DNA from 2 places in the Paenibacillus sp. FSL R7-0302 genome. Region 2 is predicted to be linked to the other one. Evidence: riboswitches for the same ligand, from Rfam matches in the RefSeq annotation. Region 2 holds a riboswitch; the other holds the start of a gene.
The links. A riboswitch is a leader RNA that binds a small molecule or an ion and turns the genes downstream of it on or off. The one in region 2 is predicted to bind glycine.

Region 1 (4,419 bases), 460 kb from region 2:
TAGCGTTCCAGCATTCTCGCCGCTTCGGCCCGCACAAGCTTCCGCAAGGCTTCCGGCTCCAGGACAACCGCCCCCGATCCCCAGCCAAGCACCCATTGCAGCAGGTCCTCGGGCTGGCGCACGCGGAAGGTCATAAGCCTGCCGTCTGCCCGGTCCTCCACTTCCTCCAGATAAAAGTTCCCGGATTCAGCCGCCTTGCCCGCTATCTCCGGCTGAACCAAAATGCACACGCGTACATGGCGGTCATCCTCCGGCTGGTACTCGTGCAGATCAAAATCCGCAGGTGCTTCGAACCGGTCATCCAGAATGGTAAGCCCGCTCATTCTGGATAAGCGGAAATGACGGATCTCCTGCCGCAGCCCGCACCAGGCCACCAAGGTCCATGCGCCTCTGTTCAGGACAAGTCCATACGGCGAGGCGGTTCGGACACTGCGGTGACTTCCGTCAGCTTCCTGTCTGCCCTTTGTATACCCGAAGCTGATCTTCCGCTGCTCCAGAATCGCGCGTCGGATCTGCTCCATGTACTCCTTCTCCTGTCCTTGCAGCCTATCTTTACGGGTACTCAGCAGCCGGATGCTCTGGCGGATGCGGGCGGCATTCTCCTTGACATCATCCGGCAGAACCGCTTCAATCTTCCGGCCTGCTGCGGAGGCCTGGTGACCATACTGAGTGTCGAACCGCTGCTCCACGAAATCCGTTCCGATCAGCAGGGTCACTGCCTCCTCGGCCGTGAAGCTGACCGGGGGCAGGAAATACCCTTTTACCAGTGAATATCCCTGACCCGTAGCTCCTACCACTGGCACTCCGGCTTCACTAAGCGCCTGGATATCGCGGTAGATGGTTCTTACACTCGTCTCGAAGACGGACGCCAGATCCTCTGCCCGTACGACCCCTTTGCGCTGCAGCTCCAGTACGATGGCTAACATGCGGTCTGTCTTGTTCATGCGGCGGCTGCACCCTCTTCATCCTGAAATCAGTTTATGTATTGATTATACTGATTTCCTGTTCACTTTTCTCCTTACGGCTTCGAATGGAATACAGAACGAACAGCAGGATGAACCAGAGCGGGGTGAACAGCAGCGCTGGACGGGTCTCATCGGCAAAGAGCATGATGATCAGAATGGTGGCGAACAGCGCCAGGACAGCATAGTTAATTACCGGGGTGAACGGCGCTTTGAATTTGGAAGCGGCATGTAAGTCCGGGCGGTTCCTTTTATACTTGATATGACAGACCAGCACAACGCCCCAGACCCAGATGAAGCAAATGGCACTGATCGTAGTCACGATGCCGAAGGCCTGACCCGGAATAAGCTTGCTGAGCAGTGCCCCGGCAGAGATCACTATAGTAGAAATGAATAGGGAATTCGCAGGTACATGATTCCGGTTCAGCTTACCGAGCTGAGGGGAGGCCTGATTCCGTCTGCTCAGATTGTAGAGAATCCGGCTGGTCGAGAACATCCCGCTGTTGCAGGCAGAGGCCGCCGAGGTCAGCACAACGAAGTTGATAATGCCCGCAGCGACGGGAATGCCGACCAGACTGAAGGTGCGCACGAACGGACTTTCAGACGCGCTAAGCTGGGTCCAGGGATTAATGCACAGCAGCACGAAGAGCGCGCCGACATAGAAGAAGAGAATCCGCAGCGGAATTTTGTTGATCGCGGACGGGATGTTTTTCTCAGGATTAGCCGTCTCCGCTGCCGATACCCCCACCAGCTCCACGCCGACATAGGCGAATACCACCATCTGGAAGGAGAACAGGAAGCCCTTCACCCCGTTCGGGAACACGCCCCCGTGCTCCCAGAGATTGCGGACCGACACTGAGCCTGCATCCGTCTTGAACTGGGTCACCAGCAGGACAATCCCCAGGCCGATCAGAGCCAGAATCGTAACCACCTTGATCAGAGCAAACCAGAATTCGAGTTCGCCGAAGCTTTTGACCGTGAGCAGATTGAGCCCGAGCAGAATGATCAGGCAGATCACGGCCGGCACCCACTGCGGAATATCGAACCAGTACTGCACATAGACACCCACCGCAATCACATCGGCCATCGCCGTCATAATCCAGCAGAACCAGTAGGTCCAGCCTGTAATGAAGGCCGCGCGCGGCCCCAAGTAATCCTCAGCAATGTCTGTAAAAGACTGATACCCCGCCTTCGAGAGCAGCAGCTCCCCCAGCGCCCGCATCACAAAAAACACGGCAATCCCCACGATCAGATACGTGAGCATAATGGAAGGCCCGGCCTGCTGAATCGCCTTGCCTGAGCCCAGGAATAATCCTGTGCCGATCGTACCTCCGATGGCGATTAGCTGAACATGCCGGTTCGCAAGCTCTCTTTTTAATTCTGTCTGTGCCATACCTGTTTCCCCCTTAATGAATTCAACGCTGTAAATAACGCAAAAAGGAGACTGGATGTCATCCAATCTCCCGGTTCATAAGAAGTTCCAAATAAGCTTCTGCAGCAGCGGCTAATCCGCACGGCAAAAAACAAATCCGGTACTCTTCTGTCCTTTTGCCTGAGATTGTGAACCCTTCGGCGCTGCGGTTCCCCGCAGTCTCTCCAGAAGCTGCTCCAGCTATAGTGTGATCCATAGCCTTCATAGCTTGCGAATATTTAATTATTTGAAGCTGACTTCATGTAAATATTTTTCAATTCTATGCACAGTCCAGACTTCTGTCAATATCATTTGTTACTCTCTTGGTCATCGCCGGGTGTCCTGCACTGCTTCATTGCAAGTTATTTAACCGTAATTTTGGTTTCCAGGTCTTTATAATAAGTTTTAGCCCACTGGCCCTGCTTGTCTTTGAACATCTTCCCGCTGGAATCTTTGGAATACGTAAAAGGCTTAACGCTAATGGACTTCGGAACGGCTGGGAATGCACTATAGTTCTGTTCCTCGGTACCGCTTGTCCGGACTTTCTCAAACGGCTTGCCCCATGGCGAAATCACATTTCCTTTCTCGTCCACAAGGTCATATAACATTCTTTCCGGGTTGTTCACCTTGGACTTGGCCGCTGCCGGAACTTCCCCCTTAAAGGTCACCTGCAGAGACATCGTTAACGCGGTCATCTCGAAGGAATTCACCGTATAATTGAATTTGTTGTTCTTCTTGGAGACGCCCGGCTTCAGGCTTAACAGGGTCCCCAGCTTGTTCACTTGAACTTTGAAAATAAACGGCTCCTTCACCCCGTTGGCGTATGCCTTCAGCGTCAGGTCGAATTTGTCCGGGATTTGCTGCTTCATGGCTCCCTTACTCAAATAGATCAAGGCTGTGTCCGTATCTTCCAAATTGGGAATGATGGAAGTATCAAACAGCAGCTTTTTCCCATTGATTAACACGTCCACATTCCTGGTCTGGTCCATGAAAGAACCGTTCTTGTCCACCGTCCCTCCCTCCTGCCGGATGCCTGCGATAAGTTGATTACTGTCATAGATCAGATCGGTTAGAGTCAGGGTCACCCCTTCCTGGGTCACGGCCTGATTCGGGGCAGCAGCAAGCCCTTTCTGGAAAATAGCCTTCAGAGTGGCGTTGTCGCTGGCCGCGAACGCGCTGTCAGCCTTAGCATCCTTGTTGACATTGGCTGCCGCCGCTACGGGTACAGTGAATCCCCCGCCGACAACTGTCCCTCCGAGTACAGCGGTTACTGCTGTTGCTATAATTGCTTTCTTCATCGTATTTAAGCTGATCGTGTACATAGTTTCTCTCCTTTGCTTATTAAGAATATACAGGTATAACGTTCACCTGCTGCTATTTTGTGACAGGAGCGCAGAATAACCTCCTACTTGCACAAAGTCATTTTTGAATAAACAGGGTCATTTGCAAGAGAGAATTCGGTTCAACCGCTCTAATATAATAAATTCATCCAGAACAAGTAGAGTGAGGTTAGAACTTATGGCAAATCCCGCACCACAAGCTATGAACACCAAGTTAGCGACACCGCCCCAGGGCCGTTTCGGCCGTCTGCTGCACAATATCGTGCGATACCGGGTGCTGCTGCTGATGCTGCTGCCCACATCGATTATTTTTTTCATCAACTGCTATATTCCAATGTTCGGATTATTCATTGCCTTCAAGAACATCAACTACGTGGACGGCATTATGGGCAGTCCCTGGGCCGGGCTCGACAACTTCCGGTTCCTGTTCGCCACCTCTGACGCCCTGCGCGTGACCATCAACACCGTGGGCTACAATGTGGTCTTCATTATCTCAGGCCTCATTCTCTCCGTCTCGCTGGCGATTGCGATCAATGAGGTGCGTAACAAGCTGGCCTCGAAGTTCTTCCAGACCGTCATGATTATGCCGAACTTCCTGTCCATGGTCGTGGTCAGCTTCATCGTCTATGCCTTCCTGCACCCGGAGTACGGCTTCCTGGTCAAGCATATTCTGCCAATGTTCGGCTACTCCTCAGTGAATGCCTAT
Region 2 (4,419 bases):
ATTATCGGCACCGTTATGGGGCTGATCCGGGTACTCAGCAACTTAACGGACCCTTCGAATCTGGGCGCGTCCATTGCCGTAGCTTTTACAGCAACACTCTATGGCGTAGCCAGCGCCAATCTACTCTTTTTACCCATTGCCTCCAAAATTAAATCCCGCAGCCAAAGTGAGCTGGGCACCATGGAGATGCTGCTTGTTGGCATTCTGTCCCTGCAGAACGGGGATCACCCGCATCTCGTCCGGCAAAAGCTGGCCCCCTTCCTGGCAGACGCCCCTAAACGCAGCGCCAGCACCAGTCCGGGAGACCCGCTATGAGACAAAGAAACCGCCGGCAGCACCGCGCCGCCGCAGGTAAGGAGAGCCGGGACCGCTGGATGATTACCTACGCGGATCTGATCACGCTTCTGCTTATTTTCTTCGTGATTCTGTATGCCATGAGCAGCCTCGACTCGCAGAAATATGCCATTGTCAGCGGCTCCTTATCGGATACCTTCAAAAGCGGAAGTACAGTACTGGAGGGCGGAAGCGGCGTGCTGGAGGGCAATCAGGGAAACACAGGGACTGGCGTCGCGAAGGGGCATAATGAAGACGGCGGAACGGCTGGCGGTCCTTCGGCCACAGATTCTGCGAATGCGGACGGGACGGATGGAGCCGGGGCAGATACTCCTGCAGCCGGACAAGAAGGAGATGGGGCTGCACACCAGCCTTCAGCGCGCGAGCTTGCTTTTCGGGAACAGGAGGCGAAGCTGACTGCGCTTATGGGGGTTATCACCCAATACGTGGAGGAGAATAACCTGGGTGAGCAGATTTTTGTTGCCGATAAGCCGCAGGGCATTGCGATCACGCTCAGTGACCGCTTCCTGTTCGATGCGGGTAAGGCTGAGCTGAAATCGCCTGCACTCCCTGCCCTGCGCCAGCTCTCCGGCCTGTTCCGCGGCATCGGCGCGACCATCAGCATCGAAGGCCACACTGACAATGTTCCGGTAACCGCCGCTTCGGAATATACGGATAACTGGGAGCTGTCCGGCGCCCGCGCATTATCTGTGCTGCGCTTTTTCCTGGATAACGAGGGCCTTAGCCCTGATTCCTTCCAGTACGCTGGTTACGCGGATACCAGACCTGCATATGATAATGCTACCGCCGAAGGCAGACAGAAGAATCGCCGGGTCGAACTCATTGTGCTGCGTCAGCTTCAGGAGGAAGAATAGTACGTAACCGCGAGCGAATCAGCTCAGATACCGGCAGGCGGCAAAAGCATATATCCATTTGCTAATATAAGGAGATAGACCGCTATGCAGGATACAAACAGAGCGGCGCCGGAGGCCGCAGGGTTTTTAAGGTTTTTGCGGCTGGCAGTTTCGCTGATCATGATCATTATTGCCCAAGGGATACTTACCCTCTTCGTCGGATTTTTTGCCGCCTTCATGCAGTTCTTCTCCTCCCGCTACTTCTGGGGAGACCTGGCCCGCGTCTACCCGCTGGATAAGCTGATTGCCATTGGCGCTGATTACCTTATTGCCGGAGCTATCTTCGCCCTGGCCTGGTTCGGGGTCTGGTGGATGCTCTACGGCTTGTCCGGGAATGGGCGGATCCGCTGTTTCCCCCTGCTTCTGCTGAGCGCGTATTCGACGTTTCTTCTCCTCTTTTTACAAGTCAATCCGGTCTATAACCCGGAAGCCATGATCCCCAGTTCTGCCGGGGAAGCTACATTTATCGTTTGTATGGGGATGTCTGCCGCCGTGCTTTTCCCGTTTTATTCAGCCGGAGTGTATTATTTCGTGCTCAAGCCCGCCACCCGTCCGCGAAAAAGATACCGTTTCCTGCTGTTGTGCTCTGCATTTTCCCTTGCGGGTCTGGCTCTTCTGCCCCTGTTGTGGCATCTGGCTCCGGGCCTGTATCCGGGTCTGCTCGGGTATCCAGAATGATATACAGACGCAAAAAGGCAGACCTCTCACATTAGTAACATATAATGTAATAAAGAGAAGTCTGCCGTATTCAGCCGCTTTCGTAAATAAGCTAAGCCTTATTCCCCAACCAGTTCCTTGTACGCTGCCGCATCCAGCAGGCCGGTTACTGCCTCTGCGAACTCTGCGTCCAGCTCCAGCTCAAAAATCCAACCGTCTCCGTAAGGCTGATCATTGATCAGCTCCGGGCTGGCCTCCAGCGCATCGTTGATCTTGGTCACCTTACCGGATACGGGTGAATATAGTTCTGATACCGTCTTCACGGACTCGATACTGCCCACGCTGTCGCCTGCGGAGATCGCCGCGCCGACTTCCGGGAATTCTACAAACACGATATCGCCGAGCAGATGCTGCGCATGATCCGTAATCCCTACACGTACTACGCGTCCCTCGCCCTGCTGCGCCCACTCATGCTCTTCGCTGTATAGCAGGTTGTCAAGCACTTCACTCATGTCCAAGCCGCCTCTTTTCCGTAATTGGAGTTCTAAATTTAGTTATAGCCTAAGTTATCGGCTTGCCTAATGTCAATATAACTGACAGTAAAATTAAATTTGTCAACTTTTTGACGTTTTTTGATTGACAGGGCGGAGGGTTACCCGGTTTAATGGAGTCAGTAGAAAAACATATGGTTTGCGAATGATGGCATAGGGAGAGACTGTCTCACAGGAAGACAGCGCCGAAGGAGTAAGCCCGGGATGGGTGAATCTCTCAGGCAAAAGGACCTTTGCCGGACGCATCTCTGGAGAGCATCCAGGCCTGTAGCATAGGCTCACGGATCACCAACGGGGAAACCTGCACCAACAGCTGCAGGGTAACTCTCAGGTACAAAGGACAGAGCGAAAGTCCATTTATGCATGCGTGCATAATGGCTTTCGCCTGTCCTTTTTCGTATGTAATCAAAGCCAAGGGAGTGACGAGATGGAGTCTTTGAGAAGAACACCTTTTTATGATCTCTATGCCGCTTATGCGGAGTCCAGATGTATTGATTTCGGCGGCTGGGAGCTGCCGGTGCAGTTCACAGGCATCGTGAAGGAGCATGAAGCCGTCCGCAATCAGGCCGGACTGTTCGATGTCTCCCACATGGGGGAATTCATGGTTACCGGAGAGGGCGCCGAAGCCTTCCTCCAGAGAATGACCACGAATGATGTCAGCCGCCTGAAAGACGGCGCGGCGCAGTATACTCTCATGCTCTATCCAAGCGGCGGAGTGGTGGACGATCTGCTCGTATACCGGCTGGGTGAGGAGCGTTACATGCTTGTCGTCAATGCGTCGAATATCGACAAGGACTTCCAGTGGCTGCAGGAGCATCTTACCGCTGAATTCAGCGGTGTCACCCTGAAGAATATCTCGGATGAGACGCTGCTGCTCGCTTTGCAGGGACCGCTGGCAGAGACGATTCTGTCCAAGGTCACGCAGGTGTCTCTAACAGAGCTTAAGCCGTTCCACTTCATCGAACACGCTGAAATCTGCGGCGTCACCGTCCTGCTCTCCCGTACCGGATATACTGGCGAGGACGGCTTCGAACTGTATGCTCCCGCAGATACAGCAGCAGCACTCTGGAACGGCCTGCTGGCCGCAGGCGCACCCCATGGCCTGACTCCCGCCGGACTCGGCGCACGCGATACGCTCCGCTTCGAAGCCAAGCTGCCGCTGTACGGCCAGGAGCTGTCGGCGGATATTACGCCGCTTGAAGCCGGTGTCCAGTTCTTCGTGAAGCTGGATGCAGGGGATTTCATCGGCCGTGACGCCCTGCTGAAGCAAAAGGAAGCCGGTCTGCCCCGGCGTCTTGTGGGCCTGGAGATGATCGACCGCGGCATTCCCCGCTCCCACTACCCCGTGTACGCGGACGGAGTCAAGATCGGTGAAGTAACGACTGGCACCCAATCCCCGACACTGAAACGGAATCTCGGACTTGCCCTGCTGGATGCTGCCTATACGGAGATCGGCACAGAGGTGTATGTGGAGATTCGCGGCAAGCAGCTTAAGGCTGCCGTCATCAAAGCCCCATTCTACAAAAGAAGCCAAGGAGTGAAGCCGCAATGAAGCACCGCTATCTGCCTATGACTGAGCAAGACCGTGCAGAAATGATGGAAACCGTAGGCATCCAGTCCATCGACGAGCTGTTCGCCGATATTCCGCAGTCCGTCCGCTACCAGGGAACGATGCCGATGTCCGGCGCTCTGGACGAATACGCACTGCTTCGCCATATGAAGGGTCTGGCTGACAAGAATGCCGACTTCGACACGCACACCAGCTTCCTGGGCGCCGGATTGTATGATCACCATGTTCCGGTTGTCATCAACCATGTGATTTCCCGTTCGGAATTCTATACTGCTTACACTCCTTACCAGCCGGAAATCAGTCAGGGGGAGCTTCAGGCGATCTTTGAATTCCAGTCGTATATCTGTGAGCTGACCGGAATGAAGGTTGCCAATGCCAGTATGTATGACGGCGC

Region 1: linked by a shared signal. The riboswitch ahead of MKY96_RS29900 (amino acid permease) and the one ahead of gcvT (glycine cleavage system aminomethyltransferase GcvT) in region 2 are both predicted to bind glycine.

Annotation. Positions count from the first base shown of each region.
Region 1 is NZ_JBBOWB010000002.1:925,982-930,400, reverse strand. It holds gene MKY96_RS29905 (helix-turn-helix transcriptional regulator) at 1-944, opposite strand, end outside; gene MKY96_RS29900 (amino acid permease) at 979-2,355, opposite strand; glycine riboswitch at 2,493-2,572, opposite strand; gene MKY96_RS29895 (DUF5643 domain-containing protein) at 2,736-3,671, opposite strand; gene MKY96_RS29890 (ABC transporter permease) at 3,916-4,419, shown strand, end outside.
Region 2 is NZ_JBBOWB010000002.1:1,388,654-1,393,072, reverse strand. It holds gene MKY96_RS31870 (flagellar motor protein) at 1-315, shown strand, start outside; gene MKY96_RS31865 (flagellar motor protein MotB) at 312-1,208, shown strand; gene MKY96_RS31860 (hypothetical protein) at 1,293-1,925, shown strand; gene gcvH (glycine cleavage system protein GcvH) at 2,024-2,416, opposite strand; glycine riboswitch at 2,601-2,698, shown strand; glycine riboswitch at 2,702-2,801, shown strand; gene gcvT (glycine cleavage system aminomethyltransferase GcvT) at 2,883-4,007, shown strand; gene gcvPA (aminomethyl-transferring glycine dehydrogenase subunit GcvPA) at 4,004-4,419, shown strand, end outside.